2 regions of the Streptomyces sp. NPDC001880 genome follow, and region 2 is predicted to be linked to the other one. Evidence: riboswitches for the same ligand, from Rfam matches in the RefSeq annotation. Region 2 holds a riboswitch; the other holds the start of a gene.
The links. Region 2 has a riboswitch for glycine ahead of gcvT (glycine cleavage system aminomethyltransferase GcvT). Riboswitches for the same ligand answer to the same signal wherever they lie in the genome.
Positions count from the first base shown of each region.

Region 1: linked by a shared signal. The riboswitch ahead of gcvP (aminomethyl-transferring glycine dehydrogenase) and the one ahead of gcvT (glycine cleavage system aminomethyltransferase GcvT) in region 2 are both predicted to bind glycine.

Region 1 is NZ_JBSFET010000043.1:7,455-14,441, forward strand. Features, by position in the region: gene ACWCQ6_RS22360 (bifunctional nuclease family protein) at 1-412, shown strand, start outside; gene ACWCQ6_RS22365 (MerR family transcriptional regulator) at 581-1,198, shown strand; gene ACWCQ6_RS22370 (DNA polymerase IV) at 1,265-2,725, shown strand; gene ACWCQ6_RS22375 (PRC-barrel domain-containing protein) at 2,650-3,018, opposite strand; glycine riboswitch at 3,132-3,228, shown strand; gene gcvP (aminomethyl-transferring glycine dehydrogenase) at 3,423-6,308, shown strand; gene ACWCQ6_RS22385 (DUF5999 family protein) at 6,389-6,595, opposite strand; gene ACWCQ6_RS22390 (hypothetical protein) at 6,913-6,987, opposite strand, start outside.
Region 2 is NZ_JBSFET010000121.1:3,123-10,109, forward strand. Features, by position in the region: gene ACWCQ6_RS32765 (enhanced serine sensitivity protein SseB C-terminal domain-containing protein) at 590-1,369, opposite strand; gene ACWCQ6_RS32770 (enhanced serine sensitivity protein SseB) at 1,524-2,294, opposite strand; gene ACWCQ6_RS32775 (AAA family ATPase) at 2,331-3,023, opposite strand; glycine riboswitch at 3,183-3,280, shown strand; gene gcvT (glycine cleavage system aminomethyltransferase GcvT) at 3,423-4,538, shown strand; gene gcvH (glycine cleavage system protein GcvH) at 4,631-5,008, shown strand; gene glyA (serine hydroxymethyltransferase) at 5,029-6,288, shown strand; gene ACWCQ6_RS32795 (L-serine ammonia-lyase) at 6,444-6,987, shown strand, end outside.

The DNA of each region.
Region 1 (6,987 bases), on a different contig from region 2:
CCTGCGTGAAGTGGGAGGCGACCGGTACCTCCCCATTTGGATCGGTCCTGGTGAGGCGACCGCGATCGCCTTCGCCCAGCAGGGCATGGCTCCGGCCAGGCCGCTGACCCATGATCTCTTCAAGGACGTGCTCCAGGCCGTCGGCCAGGAGCTCACCGAGGTCCGCATCACGGACCTTCGGGAAGGGGTCTTCTACGCGGAGCTGGTCTTCGCCAGCGGAGTCGAGGTGAGCGCGCGGCCGTCCGACGCCATAGCGCTCGCGCTGCGCACCGGAACGCCGATCTACGGCAGTGACGGGGTGCTCGACGACGCCGGCATCGCCATCCCGGACGAGCAGGAGGATGAGGTGGAGAAATTCCGCGAGTTCCTCGATCAGATCTCTCCGGAGGATTTCGGTACCAACAGTCAGTGACCGTTCTCCGGGGCCGCCGTCCGCGCATCCGGCAAGCCTTTCCCGCTCGTGAGACACGGGAAACCACCCTCAGGGTGATTATCACTCGGCGTGCCGAGTGTGGCGATCGTTGACGCACCCCGAGTGACTGCCTACCTTCGAGATGGCAGGTCAAGGACGGAGGTCGGCGTGAGAAGCAGCGGCGACGGTACGGCGGCGGGTGGGCCGTATCCGCAGCAGGGGAGTACAGCCGACCACACCATCGTGCAGCCGGTGCAACCGGCGGCGGTGGCGGGGGGCGGAGTGGCATCGGCCAACGACATCGGCTATCGCGGGCCGACTGCCTGTGCGGCTGCCGGGATCACCTACCGGCAGCTCGACTACTGGGCACGCACGGGGCTTGTGGAACCGAGCGTGCGTCCCGCGTACGGCTCCGGCACGCAGCGGCTCTACAGCTTCCGGGACGTCGTCCTGCTGAAGATCGTGAAGCGCTTCCTGGACACGGGTGTGGCACTCCAGAACATCCGCACCACGGTTCAGCATCTGCGGGCCCGGGGATTCCAGGACCTTGAGCGGATGACATTGATGAGCGACGGGGCGACGGTCTACGAGTGCTCCTCGCCCGACGAGGTCGTGAGCCTGCTCCAGGGCGGTCAGGGAGTCTTCGGCATCGCCGTGGGTGTGGTGTGGCAGGACGTCGATGCCGCCCTCTCGCAGCTGCACGGTGAGCGGGTGGACACCGGCGAGACCCTCATCGGGAACAACCCCACCGATGAGCTCGCACGTCGGCGCAACCGCGCCGGCTGACCCCGATCCTCCGGACCGGCCCCGGGGCGCGGTGATTGTCAGTGCCGTAGGGCAGCATCGACTGATGTGAGAGCCGCGCCCACCATCCTGCATCTGGACATGGATGCCTTCTACGCCGCTGCCGAGCAGGCGGCGAAGCCGAGCCTGCGCGGCAAGCCGGTCGTGGTGGGCGGGCTGGGGCCGCGCGGGGTCGTCGCCACCGCGTCGTACGAGGCGCGACGCTTCGGCGTGCACTCGGCGATGCCCATGGCGCAGGCGCGGCGGCTCGCACCCAACGCGGCGTACCTGGTGCCCCGCTTCCAGCTGTACCGATCGGTGAGCGATCAAGTGATGGAGCTCCTCGCGCGGCTCTCCCCGCTGGTGGAGCCGCTCAGTCTGGACGAGGCCTTCGTCGACCTGGAGGCCGGCGGGAGCGCCGACGACGCGGCTTCGGCGCTGGAGATCGGTGAGCAGTTGCGTACTGCCATCAGAGCGGTCACCGGGCTCACCGGCTCGGTCGGACTTGCCGGTTCCAAGATGCTGGCCAAGATCGCTTCGGAGGAGGCGAAACCGAACGGCCTGCTGCTCATAGAGCCGGGTACGGAACGGGCTCTGCTCGCCCCCATGCCGGTGCGGATCCTGCCCGGTGTCGGGCCGGCGACGGCGGACCATCTGCGCCGTGCCGGGATGACCACGGTCGACGACCTGGTGGAGGCGGGCGAGGACGAGCTCGTACGCCTGCTGGGGAAGGCGCACGGCAGCTCGCTCCACCGGATGGCGTTCGGGTACGACGACCGGCCGGTGGTCGCGGAGCGGGACGCGAAATCGGTGTCGGTCGAGGACACCTTCGACGCCGACCTGCACGACCGGGTGCGGATCCGGACGGAGGTCGAGCGGCTGGCCGACCGGTGCGTCCAGCGTCTCCGGGGCGCGGGGCGGTCCGGGCGGACGGTGGTGCTGAAGGTGCGCCGGTACGACTTCTCGACGCTCACGAGGTCCGAGACGCTCCGTGGGCCCACGGACGACCCCACGGTGGTCCGTGAGGCCGCCGCACGCCTCCTGGAGGCCGTGGACACCACCGGAGGCGTCCGGCTCCTGGGAGTGGGCGTGACGGGGCTCGCCGACTACACGCAGGAGGATCTCTTCGCCCAGGCCGCCGGTGAACAGGCCGCGGCCGAGGATCCGGCGGAGGAAGCGGCGCCGGCCGGGGACGACTCGGCCGGGCCGCCGGGTGAATCGGGGGCGAAGGACCGGGAGACCGCCGAGCAGCGCGCCGCCCGGCGCTGGCCCGCCGGGCACGACGTACGCCATGACACATACGGCCACGGCTGGGTGCAGGGCAGCGGGGTCGGCCGGGTGACGGTGCGGTTCGAGGAGCCCGAGTCGGCGCCCGGACGGGTGCGTACGTTCCGGATCGACGACCCGGAACTCCGGACCGCCGATCCGCTGCCCCTGGTGCGGGAGCCGGCGGACTACTCGTCCTGGCCGGCCAGTCTGCCGAAGTCCCTGTCCGGGCCGGCCGGCTCGGACAGGGAGTCCAGACCGTAGTGCCGGTAGAGCTGGAGCTCCTGTTCCGGTGAGAGATGGCGGCCGACGCCGAAGTCGGGCGCGTCCTTGATCAGCGCGCGGTCGAAGGGAACGCGGAGAGAATCCTCCACGAATTCGCTGGGTTCCAGCGGGACGAACGCGTCCCGGCTGAAAAGTCCGGTACGCACGGCAGCCCACTCGGGCACTCCGGTCGCGTCGTCGAGATACACCTCGTCCACGGTCCCGATCTTGGTGCCCTTGCGGTCGAACGCCTTGCGGCCGATCAGGCTGCGCGGATCGATGTCGGTCTGCACGGTCCCTCCCACTGGTCGCGGCTACTCCACAAGCACTACAAAAATGCAGATCCGGGTGGTTGGCCACTCGAGAAATCGGCCATGAACCCCGCTGGTAGGCTGGTGATGGCCGCTGACCCCGTGCGGGAGAGTCCTCCGGAGCTGATCCGAAGGCGCCGAAGGAGCAAATCCTCCCCGGAATCTCTCAGGCCCCAGTACCGCACGGACGAGGTCACTCTGGAAAGCAGGGCGGGTCACGTGCGGCCGAGTGCCGGTGCGAGTCCCTTCCTCACCGACGGTGAAAGCCGGTACGCCGTAGGGTGCGCCGGTGAAGCTCTCAGGTTGAGATGACAGAGGGGGAGGCCGTTCGGGCACCCGCGCCGTGGTGCCCCTCGCAGGTCGTGACAGACCAGGAGGCCTCCACCATGACCCCCCGTCGCACTCCGCTCTCCCAGTTGGAGCAGGGCATTCCGTTCGAGCAGCGCCATATCGGCCCCGATGCCGAGGCGCAGGCGAAGATGCTCGCCCAGGTCGGTTACGGCTCGCTGGACGAGCTCACCGCGGCCGCGGTGCCCGATGTCATCAAGAGCACGGATGCCCTCGGACTGCCGACCGCCCGTACCGAGGCCGAGGTGCTGGCCGAGCTTCGCGCGCTCGCGGACCGCAACCAGGTGCTGGCCCCGATGATCGGGCTCGGCTACTACGGCACCTTCACCCCGCCGGTGATCCTGCGCAACGTCATGGAGAACCCTGCCTGGTACACGGCCTACACGCCGTACCAGCCGGAGATCTCGCAGGGCCGCCTGGAGGCGCTCCTCAACTTCCAGACGATGGTCGCCGAGCTGACCGGGCTGCCCACCTCCGGCGCCTCCCTGCTGGACGAGGGCACCGCGGCCGCCGAGGCCATGGCGCTCTCCCGGCGCGTCGGCAAGGTCAAGGGCGGCGTCTTCCTGATCGATGCCGACACCCTGCCGCAGACGATCGCGGTCATCGGGACCCGCGCCGAGCCGACCGGTGTCGAGGTCGTCGTCGCCGACCTGTCCGACGGCATCCCGGCACAGATCGCCGAGCGCGGTGTCTTCGGTGTCCTGGTGCAGTACCCGGGCGCGTCCGGGGAAGTGCGGAACATCGCGCCCGTCATCGAGCAGGCCCACGAGCTGGGCGCGGTCGTCACGGTCGCCGCCGACCTGCTGGCCCTGACTCTGCTCACCTCGCCCGGTGACCTGGGCGCGGACATCGCCGTCGGCACCACGCAGCGCTTCGGTGTACCGATGGGCTTCGGTGGACCGCACGCCGGGTTCATGGCCGTACGCGAGAAGTTCGCTCGCAGCCTTCCCGGGCGCCTCGTCGGTGTCTCCGTCGACGCCGACGGAGACAAGGCCTACCGGCTGGCCCTGCAGACCCGCGAGCAGCACATCCGCCGCGAGAAGGCCACCAGCAACATCTGTACCGCCCAGGTGCTGCTCGCCGTCATGGCCGGAATGTATGCGGTCTACCACGGCCCGGACGGGCTGCGGACGATCGCCCGGCGCACCCACCGCTACGCGACGATCCTGGCCGAGGGCCTGCGCGCCTCCGGCATCGAGGTCGTGACCGGGGCCCACTTCGACACCCTCACCGTGCGCGTCCCCGGGAAGGCCGCCGATGTCGTCGCGGGCGCCCGCGAGCGCGGGGTCAACCTGCGGCTCGTCGACGCCGACCTGGTCTCCTTCGCCTGCGACGAGACCACCACGCGTACGCAGGTCGCCGCCGTCTGGGCAGCCTTCGGCGCCGACGGGGACATTGAGGAGCTGGACGCCACCGTCGCCGACGCACTGCCCGAGGGCCTGCTGCGCTCGGACGAGATCCTCACTCACCCGGTCTTCCACCAGCACCGCTCCGAGACCGCGATGCTGCGCTACCTGCGCAAGCTCGCCGACCGGGACTACGCGCTGGACCGCGGCATGATCCCGCTCGGCTCCTGCACCATGAAGCTGAACGCGACCACCGAGATGGAGTCGATCACCTGGCCCGAGTTCGGCGCGCTGCATCCGTTCGCCCCGGCCGAACAGGCGGAGGGCTTCCTCACGCTCATCCGCGAGCTGGAGGAGCGCCTCGCCGAGGTCACCGGGTACGACGCGGTCTCCATCCAGCCGAACGCGGGCTCGCAGGGCGAGTTCGCGGGCCTGTTGGCCGTACGGGCGTACCACCGGGCCAACGGCGACGAGCAGCGCACCGTCTGCCTCATCCCGTCCTCCGCCCACGGCACCAACGCGGCCAGCGCCGTGATGGCCGGCATGAAGGTCGTCGTGGTCAAGACCGCCGACGACGGCGAGATCGACATTGCGGACCTCCGCGCCAAGATCGAGAAGCACCGCGAGGAGCTCGCTGTGCTCATGATCACGTACCCCTCGACGCACGGTGTGTTCGAGGAGCACGTGGCGGACATCTGCGCCGAGGTGCACGACGCCGGCGGCCAGGTGTATGTCGACGGCGCCAACCTCAACGCGCTGGTGGGCCTCGCCAGGCCGGGCCGGTTCGGCGGCGACGTGTCGCACCTGAACCTGCACAAGACCTTCTGCATTCCGCACGGCGGCGGCGGTCCCGGCGTCGGCCCGGTCGGTGTGCGTGCGCACCTCGCGCCGTATCTGCCGAACCACCCGCTCCAGCCCTCTGCGGGCCCCGAGACCGGCGTCGGACCGATCTCGGCCGCCCCGTGGGGCTCGGCCGGCATTCTCCCCATCTCCTGGGCATACGTACGCCTGATGGGCGGGGAGGGCCTGAAGCGCGCGACGCAGGTCGCCGTCCTCGCGGCCAACTACATCGCCAAGCGTCTGGAACCGCACTACCCGATCCTGTACAACGGTCCGGCCGGTCTCGTCGCGCACGAGTGCATCGTGGACCTGCGGCCGATCTCCAAGGCCACCGGCGTCAGCGTCGACGACATCGCCAAGCGGCTGATCGACTACGGCTTCCACTCGCCGACCATGTCGTTCCCGGTCGCCGGGACGCTGATGATCGAGCCGACCGAGAGCGAGAACCTCGCGGAGCTCGACCGGTTCTGCGACACGATGATCGCCATTCGTGGCGAGGTCGAGAAGGTGGCCTCCGGCGAGTGGAGCGCGGACGACAACCCGCTGCACAACGCTCCGCACACCGCGGCGATGCTGGGCGGGGAGTGGAAGCACGGGTACAGCCGTGAGGTGGCGGTCTTCCCGGCCGGAGTCTCGGCCTCGGACAAGTACTGGCCGCCGGTGCGCCGTATCGACGGCGCCTTCGGCGACCGCAACCTCGTCTGCTCCTGCCCGCCGCTGGACGAGTACGACAACTGAGCGTGACCGCGTGACGCGGGCATGCGTCGGGGCCGGTTCGGAGAATTCTCCGGGCCGGCCCCAGCTCGTACCGGCTGCGGTCAGGCGGCCTTCATCACCCGGTCGGTCCCCAGGGGCCGGTGCGGAGCGATGATCCGACCGTCCGGAAGCAGCTCGCCGGTGTCCTCGAAGAGCAGGACTCCGTTGCACAGCAGGCTCCAGCCCTGTTCCGGGTGGTGCGCCGTCAGGCGGGCGGCTTCCCGGTCGGCTGAGTCGGCGGTCGGGCAAGGTGGCTGGTGCTGGCACATGGCTGGGTTCTTTCGCTGCGTTGTAGTGAATGTCCTGCGGCTGGATGAGGTGTTCATGGCCGCCCCCCGTATCGATCGGTCCGTTCCCAGTGTTGCCCCACGGGCGTCAATCCGCAGGGATTTCGCAGCAGCACTTCTCCTTACCCGGAGGACGCATCACCCGCACGGACGGTTCACCGCAATTGCACTGTCCCTTCGGGTGGTTCGGGGTGGTCAGTACGGGCTAGTCCGAACGGGCACGGAGTGCGCCCCTCCAGCACTGTGCCCCGCGGCCGGGACGGCGGCGGGGCGCAGGAGGCCGGAGCGGGGGCCGGTTCTCAGGCCGGGGATCCGAGCAGGGGGCCGGGGCCGGGCGTGATGCGCAGTGTCATCACGCGGAGCAGATCGGCGAC
Region 2 (6,987 bases):
CGCGATCAGTCAGTCGTACACGGAGGCGGCAACACGCCCTTGCTGCGGGAGTCTTCATTGCCGTCACTACAGGTAGCCAGACCGACAGGCGAATGGATGCCTAACCGTGATGCGGTCCTGGGTGTTCCGTTATCCGGACGGATGTGAACGCCCCACGAACGCAGGTCAGTTGAGGCGGAAGAGGGGCAGGCGCTCAGATTCGCGATGCTTTCGGCACCAGATGTGTCCAGCCCGGAAATCTCGGACATGGTCGGCCGGTTGAGACACCGGGCAGGTGAACGTGCCTACACATTCAGGAAGTTGGCGCCTTACGGTCGCGTTACGGGAATCCGGCACGTACACGCGCATTCCGGGGCGCCATGGCGTGTTTCGAAAGTGGCGTCGTCCGCCCGGAGGGCGGGGCCGGGGGCGTGCGTGCGATCGCAAGGCGGAGGAAGGAGAGCGCAGCGGGCTGCGCCGACGACCGACAACGCGGCGAGCGATGGGGCCTCCCCTGCTCGGGCGAAGCCGAGAGCTCGGGGAAGTGCCGGACGCCCCCGACCAGGCGGGACTTTCGAAACACGCCCAGGGCCGGGCGGCCCCGGAAGGGTCAGTACGTGCCCTGCGGCGGGTAGCCGTAGCCCGTGGCGGGGGCCGCCGGGGCGTGTGCCTCGCGGTCGTAGAACGGGCGGGCGTTGGCACGCAGCCACATCGCGACCGGGTCGTACTCGTCGGACATCGCGACGGTGGAGACGGGCAGCCCGTCCGGGACGGCGGAGATCGACTGCTGCATCATCGCGCGCGCCGCGTCCACCGAGGGCGCGCTCGTGTCGTAGAGGTCGAGACCGATGGCGAGGTAGGGCACCCCGAGCGCGGGCTGCACCCAGGCGCGGCGCAGCGAACGGATCGCGGGGGCGCGGTGGGCGTTCTGCGCGAGCAGGGCGTAGAACTGCGGGATCTCGATGGCCGGCTCGGTGAGCCGGAGCGGGCCTGCGGGCATCCGGTCGAGCCCGGTGGCGATCCGGCGCAGATCCAGCCAGGGGATGCCGACGCCGCCGCCCGGGGCGTGCGGGTTGAGCCAGATCCCCCAGCGGTCGGGGAAGAGGGCGCGGGCGATGTCCAGGCCGCCGACCAGCTCATGGGCGCGGTTCCAGCCGCTGGCGGAGAGCTCCTGAGCGGAGGTCACGCAGGGGGCGTAGCCGAGGCCGTCGACCTCCATGTTCCCGTACTGGGCGTCGGGCGAGCCCGCCTGACCGTGCCAGAGGAGCATCCAGATCCGGCCGTTCGCGAGGGCCTTCAGCAGCGCCTCGTACGCGTCGTAGCGTCCGGGCGTCACTTGGCGCAGCATGTGCTCGACCTGCCCGGCCGCCGCGGTGCCTGACGCACTCACCTGGTCCCGCCCCTCTTCGATCCACTGTGTCGGCCGGCCGCTCCCGGGCACACGGGCGCGGCATGATGCCGAGGCACCAGCCATGAAACCAGCTTATGCGCCGGTCCTGACACCGACTTGACGCCATGGGTCGAAGCGGTGTTCCACGCCGGGGCTACTGGCCCGCCCGCTGATAGAACGGCTGGATCTTCTCCCGCATCCAGTCGCCGACCGGGTCCTGTGCCACATCGAGCAGGACGAGATTGACCGGCCAGGGCACCTCGACCCGCCCCAGAGCGCGCCCGAGGGCGTCCATCGGGGCATTGCGCCCCTCGCCCTCCCAGGTGGAGAGCTCGACGCCGACGAAGAGGACGGGGTCGCCGCCCTCGATGCTGGCCAGCGCCCGCCGGGCGGATTGCACGACGCCGCTCTCCTCGAATTCGCCGGCCGCCGCGGCGAGGAAGTCGACGGGCTCCTCCTTCCAGTCCGGCTCGTACAGCCGGACCCGACCGCCGCCGGCCGGGCCGTCCAGCGGGCTGCGTCCGACCCGGCAGAGTTCGGCCACGGCGGGGGGCGGCAGCGGCATCCCGACCGCGCCGCCGGGGTTCACGACGATGCCGAGCTGCGGGGGCAGGCCGCGGGCGAAGTCGCGGGCGGGCGCGACGGTGAAGGACATATGGCTGCCGACACAGGCGAGGAACTGCTGCTCGGAGCTGAACACGGGGACGTACGCGGCGCCCTCGATCTCCAGCGTCGCCAGGTCCAGGTCGGCCGAGTCGGGTCCGCCGCCGTTGGGCAGGGGCACCCAGACCTGACTGCGTCCGAGCACCTCGACGAGCCGTCCGCCCGCCTCCGGGACGCCCACCGAGGCCATCAGTATCTCTTCGAGCTCATTGGCCGGCCATCCGCCCTGCGGATGGGACTGGACCTGTGCCGGGATGTCCACTGCTTCCCCTTCTCGCCCACGCTTTCCGGCAGAAGATTAACGCCCGGCCCCGAGCCGCCCGTCCGTGAAGGTGATCCGGCCGATCCTTCCCGCCGCCTCCCGGTCCAGCAGCACCGCCGAGGCGCACCCCGGCAGCAGGCCCCCCTCGGTCGCCCTCAGCAGCTTGCCCACCGCCCTGCGATGCCGGGCGAAGGCGTATCCCGATACGCCGCGTCCGCGCTCGCGCTGGCCCTCTTCGGCTGTCTGCGGCGTGACGTCGAGCAGGACGAGATGCAGGGCCCGGCCCCGGCGCCGGGCGTCACGGGCCAGCCAGCCGCGCACCCACGACTGTGTTCCGCAGTCGTGGACGACGACGGACTCCCCGGAGCGCAGCACCCGCCACAGCCCCCAGTAGTGGGCGGCGCGGACGAGCGGGCGGTAAAGGGCGTACGGGAGTAAACGGGGCATGATCCGGGCCCAGCGGTCACGGGTGTCCTGGGAGTCGACGGCGTGCGCCGTCGTCACCGCCCGCCGGATGAGCGTCGACTTGCCACTGCCCGGCAGCCCGGAGACCACCACCACGTCGCCCGGGGCGAAGCGCAGGCCGCTCGGGCTGCGCCCGGACCGCTCCCGCAGATCCCGCACCACGGGCGCGTGCGTTCCGGACGCCTGTCGCGCCGCGGCCCCCGGTTGTGCGGGCACCGCGCCGTGCGCGACTCCCGCGGTCGTCGCGTACCGCTGCAACATCATCACACTCCCCCTGTCGGCTGACCCCACGTATGCCCCTGAAGTGTAAAGAAAAGGTAATGCCACACAACCGCCCACGCCGGTGAATTCCGGCAGGGTACCGGGGCCCCACTCCGGCGCGATGCGTGCGATGATGACCCGGCCAACTGCATACCGGCCGTTTGAATCCGCGCGGGAGAGTTCCGGTCACCGCATGTACCGGGCGCCGAAGGAGCAAGTTCCTCCCTTGAATCTCTCAGGCCCCGTACCGCGTGGATGAGGCAGATCTGAAAAGCGGGCCGCTTTCGCGGCTCCACCCAAGGTGCAAGCCGAACCCTTCCAGGGGGTCTCGGCGAACCTCTCAGGTTCCGATGACAGATGGGGAGGGATCGTCCTCGTCGTCATGTCCCGGGAGTCATATCCATGAGCACCGCCCCACGCCTCACCGCCCTCGATGCCCTGCACCGTTCGCTGGGCGCGACCATGACCGACTTCGCGGGCTGGGACATGCCTCTGCGGTACGCCAGCGAGCGCGACGAACACAACGCGGTGCGCACCCGGGCCGGCCTCTTCGACCTGTCGCACATGGGCGAGATCACCGTCACCGGCCCCGCGGCCGCGGCCTTCCTGAACTTCGCACTGGTCGGCAACATCGGCACGGTCGCCGTGGGCCGCGCCCGCTACACGATGATCTGCGCCGAGAACGGCGGCATCCTGGACGACCTGATCGTCTACCGGCTCGGCGAGACCGAGTACATGGTCGTCGCCAACGCGGGCAACGCCCAGATCGTGCTGGACGCGCTGACGGCGCGGGCCGAGGGCTTCGACGCCGAGGTGCGCGACGACCGCGACGCGTACGCGCTGCTCGCCGTCCAGGGCCCCGAGTCCCCGGCGATCCTGGCCGCCGTCACCGATGCCGACCTGGACGGCCTGAAGTACTACGCCGGTCTGCCCGGCACCGTCGCCGGTGTCCCCGCGCTGATCGCCCGTACCGGCTACACCGGCGAGGACGGCTTCGAGCTGTTCGTCGCCCCCGAGCACGCCGAGCAGCTCTGGAAGGCGCTGACCGAGGCGGGCGCCTCCCGCGGCCTGATCCCGTGCGGGCTCTCCTGCCGCGACACGCTGCGCCTGGAGGCGGGCATGCCGCTGTACGGGCACGAGCTGACCACGGCGCTGACCCCGTTCGACGCCGGTCTCGGCCGGGTCGTGAAGTTCGAGAAGGAAGGCGACTTCGTCGGCCGCAAGGCCCTTGAGGCCGCCGCCGAGCGCGCCGAGACCGCCCCGCCGCGCAAGCTGGTCGGGCTGGTCGCCGAGGGCCGCCGGGTGCCGCGCGCCGGCTTCTCCGTCGTCGTCGGCGACGAGGTCATCGGCGAGGTCACCTCGGGCGCCCCGTCGCCCACCCTGGGCAAGCCGATCGCCATGGCCTACGTCGACGCCGCGCACGCCACGCCGGGCACCGCGGGCGTCGGAGTGGACATCCGGGGCAGCCACGAGCCGTACGAGGTCGTGGCGCTGCCGTTCTACAAGCGCCAGAAGTGATGTCGGCGCACCCGCAGAAGTGACGCATTCGCGTCTCACACCGTAAGACCACCGTTCATCAGCACTCCCCCGCGTACAGGAGAATTCAGGTCATGAGCAACCCCCAGCAGCTGCGTTACAGCAAGGAGCACGAGTGGCTGTCGGCCGTCGAGGACGGTGTGGCCACGGTCGGTATCACCGAGCACGCGGCCAACGCGCTCGGCGATGTCGTCTACGCCCAGCTCCCCGCGGTCGGTGACACGGTGACCGCGGGCGAGACCTGTGGCGAGCTGGAGTCGACCAAGTCGGTGAGCGACCTCTACTCCCCGGTGACCGGCGAGGTCACCGAGGCGAACCAGGACGTCGTGGACGACCCGTCGCTGGTGAACTCCGCTCCCTTCGAAGGCGGCTGGCTGTTCAAGGTACGCGTCGCGGAGGAGCCGGAGGACCTGCTCTCCGCCGACGAGTACACCGAGTTCTCCGGCAACTAAAGACCCCAAGGGACCACCTGATGTCGCTTCTCAACTCCTCCCTCCATGAGCTGGACCCGGACGTCGCCGCCGCTGTCGACGCCGAGCTCCACCGTCAGCAGTCCACCCTCGAAATGATCGCCTCGGAGAACTTCGCTCCGGTCGCGGTCATGGAGGCCCAGGGCTCCGTCCTCACCAACAAGTACGCCGAGGGCTACCCCGGCCGCCGCTACTACGGCGGCTGCGAGCACGTCGACGTCGTCGAGCAGATCGCCATCGACCGCATCAAGGCGCTGTTCGGCGCCGAGGCCGCGAACGTCCAGCCGCACTCCGGTGCGCAGGCCAACGCCGCCGCGATGTTCGCGCTGCTCAAGCCGGGCGACACGATCATGGGTCTGAACCTGGCCCACGGCGGTCACCTGACCCACGGCATGAAGATCAACTTCTCTGGCAAGCTCTACAACGTGGTCCCGTACCACGTCGACGAGACCGGCGTCGTGGACATGGCCGAGGTAGAGCGTCTGGCCAAGGAGTCCAAGCCGAAGCTGATCGTCGCCGGCTGGTCCGCGTACCCGCGTCAGCTGGACTTCGCCGCCTTCCGCCGCATCGCGGACGAGGTCGGCGCGTACCTGATGGTCGACATGGCGCACTTCGCCGGCCTGGTGGCCGCGGGGCTGCACCCCAACCCGGTGCCGCACGCGCATGTCGTCACGACCACCACGCACAAGACCCTCGGCGGCCCGCGCGGCGGCGTCATCCTGTCGACGCAGGAGCTCGCCAAGAAGATCAACTCCGCGGTCTTCCCGGGCCAGCAGGGCGGCCCGCTGGAGCACGTGATCGCGGCCAAGGCGGTCTCGTTCAAGGTCGCGGCGACCGACGAGTTCAAGGAGCGCCAGCAGCGCACCCTGGACGGCGCCCGCATCCTCGCCGAGCGCCTGGTCCAGCCGGACGTCACCGAGGTCGGTGTCTCCGTGCTGTCCGGCGGCACGGACGTCCACCTGGTCCTCGTCGACCTGCGCAACTCCGAGCTGGACGGTCAGCAGGCCGAGGACCGGCTCCACGAGCTGGGCATCACGGTCAACCGGAACGCCATCCCGAACGACCCGCGGCCGCCGATGGTCACCTCGGGTCTGCGGATCGGTACGCCGGCCCTGGCGACCCGCGGTTTCCGGGCCGAGGACTTCACCGAGGTCGCGGAGATCATCGCCGCCGCGCTCAAGCCGTCCTACGACGCGGACGCCCTGAAGGCCCGCGTCGTGGCGCTGGCCGAGAAGTTCCCGCTGTACCCCGGCCTGAAGTAGTCCGGACACGTTCCGGCAACACGTTGGGGCGGGGCACCGCGCACACTGAACAGTGAGCGCGGTGCCCCGCCCTGTGCCCCCGCTCTTCGGGCCGCCCGGCCCGTACCGCACCACCCGGCAGACGACGATGTCTACCAACCCTTGAGGAGTCCCCCGTGGCCATCTCGGTCTTCGACCTGTTCTCGATCGGCATCGGCCCGTCCAGCTCCCATACGGTCGGCCCGATGCGCGCCGCCCGTATGTTCGCGCGCCGGCTGAAGAACGAGGGTCTGATCGCCCACACCGCCTCCATACGCGCCGAGCTGTACGGCTCGCTCGGTGCGACCGGTCACGGCCACGGCACCCCCAAGGCCGTCCTGCTCGGCCTGGAGGGCGAGTCGCCGCGCACCGTCGACGTGGAGTCCGCCGACGAGCGGGTGGAACAGATCCGCGCCACGCGCCGGATCAACCTCCTCGGCATGCACGAGATCGACTTCGACGCCGACGAGCAGCTGATCCTGCACCGCCGCAAGGCCCTCCCGTACCACGCGAACGGCATGACGATCTTCGCCTTCGACCGCGAGGGCGCCCCTGTCCTGGAGAAGACCTACTACTCGGTCGGCGGCGGCTTCGTCGTCGACGAGGACGCGGTGGGCGAGGACCGGATCGTGCTCGACGACACCGTGCTCAAGCACCCCTTCCGCACCGGCGACGAACTGC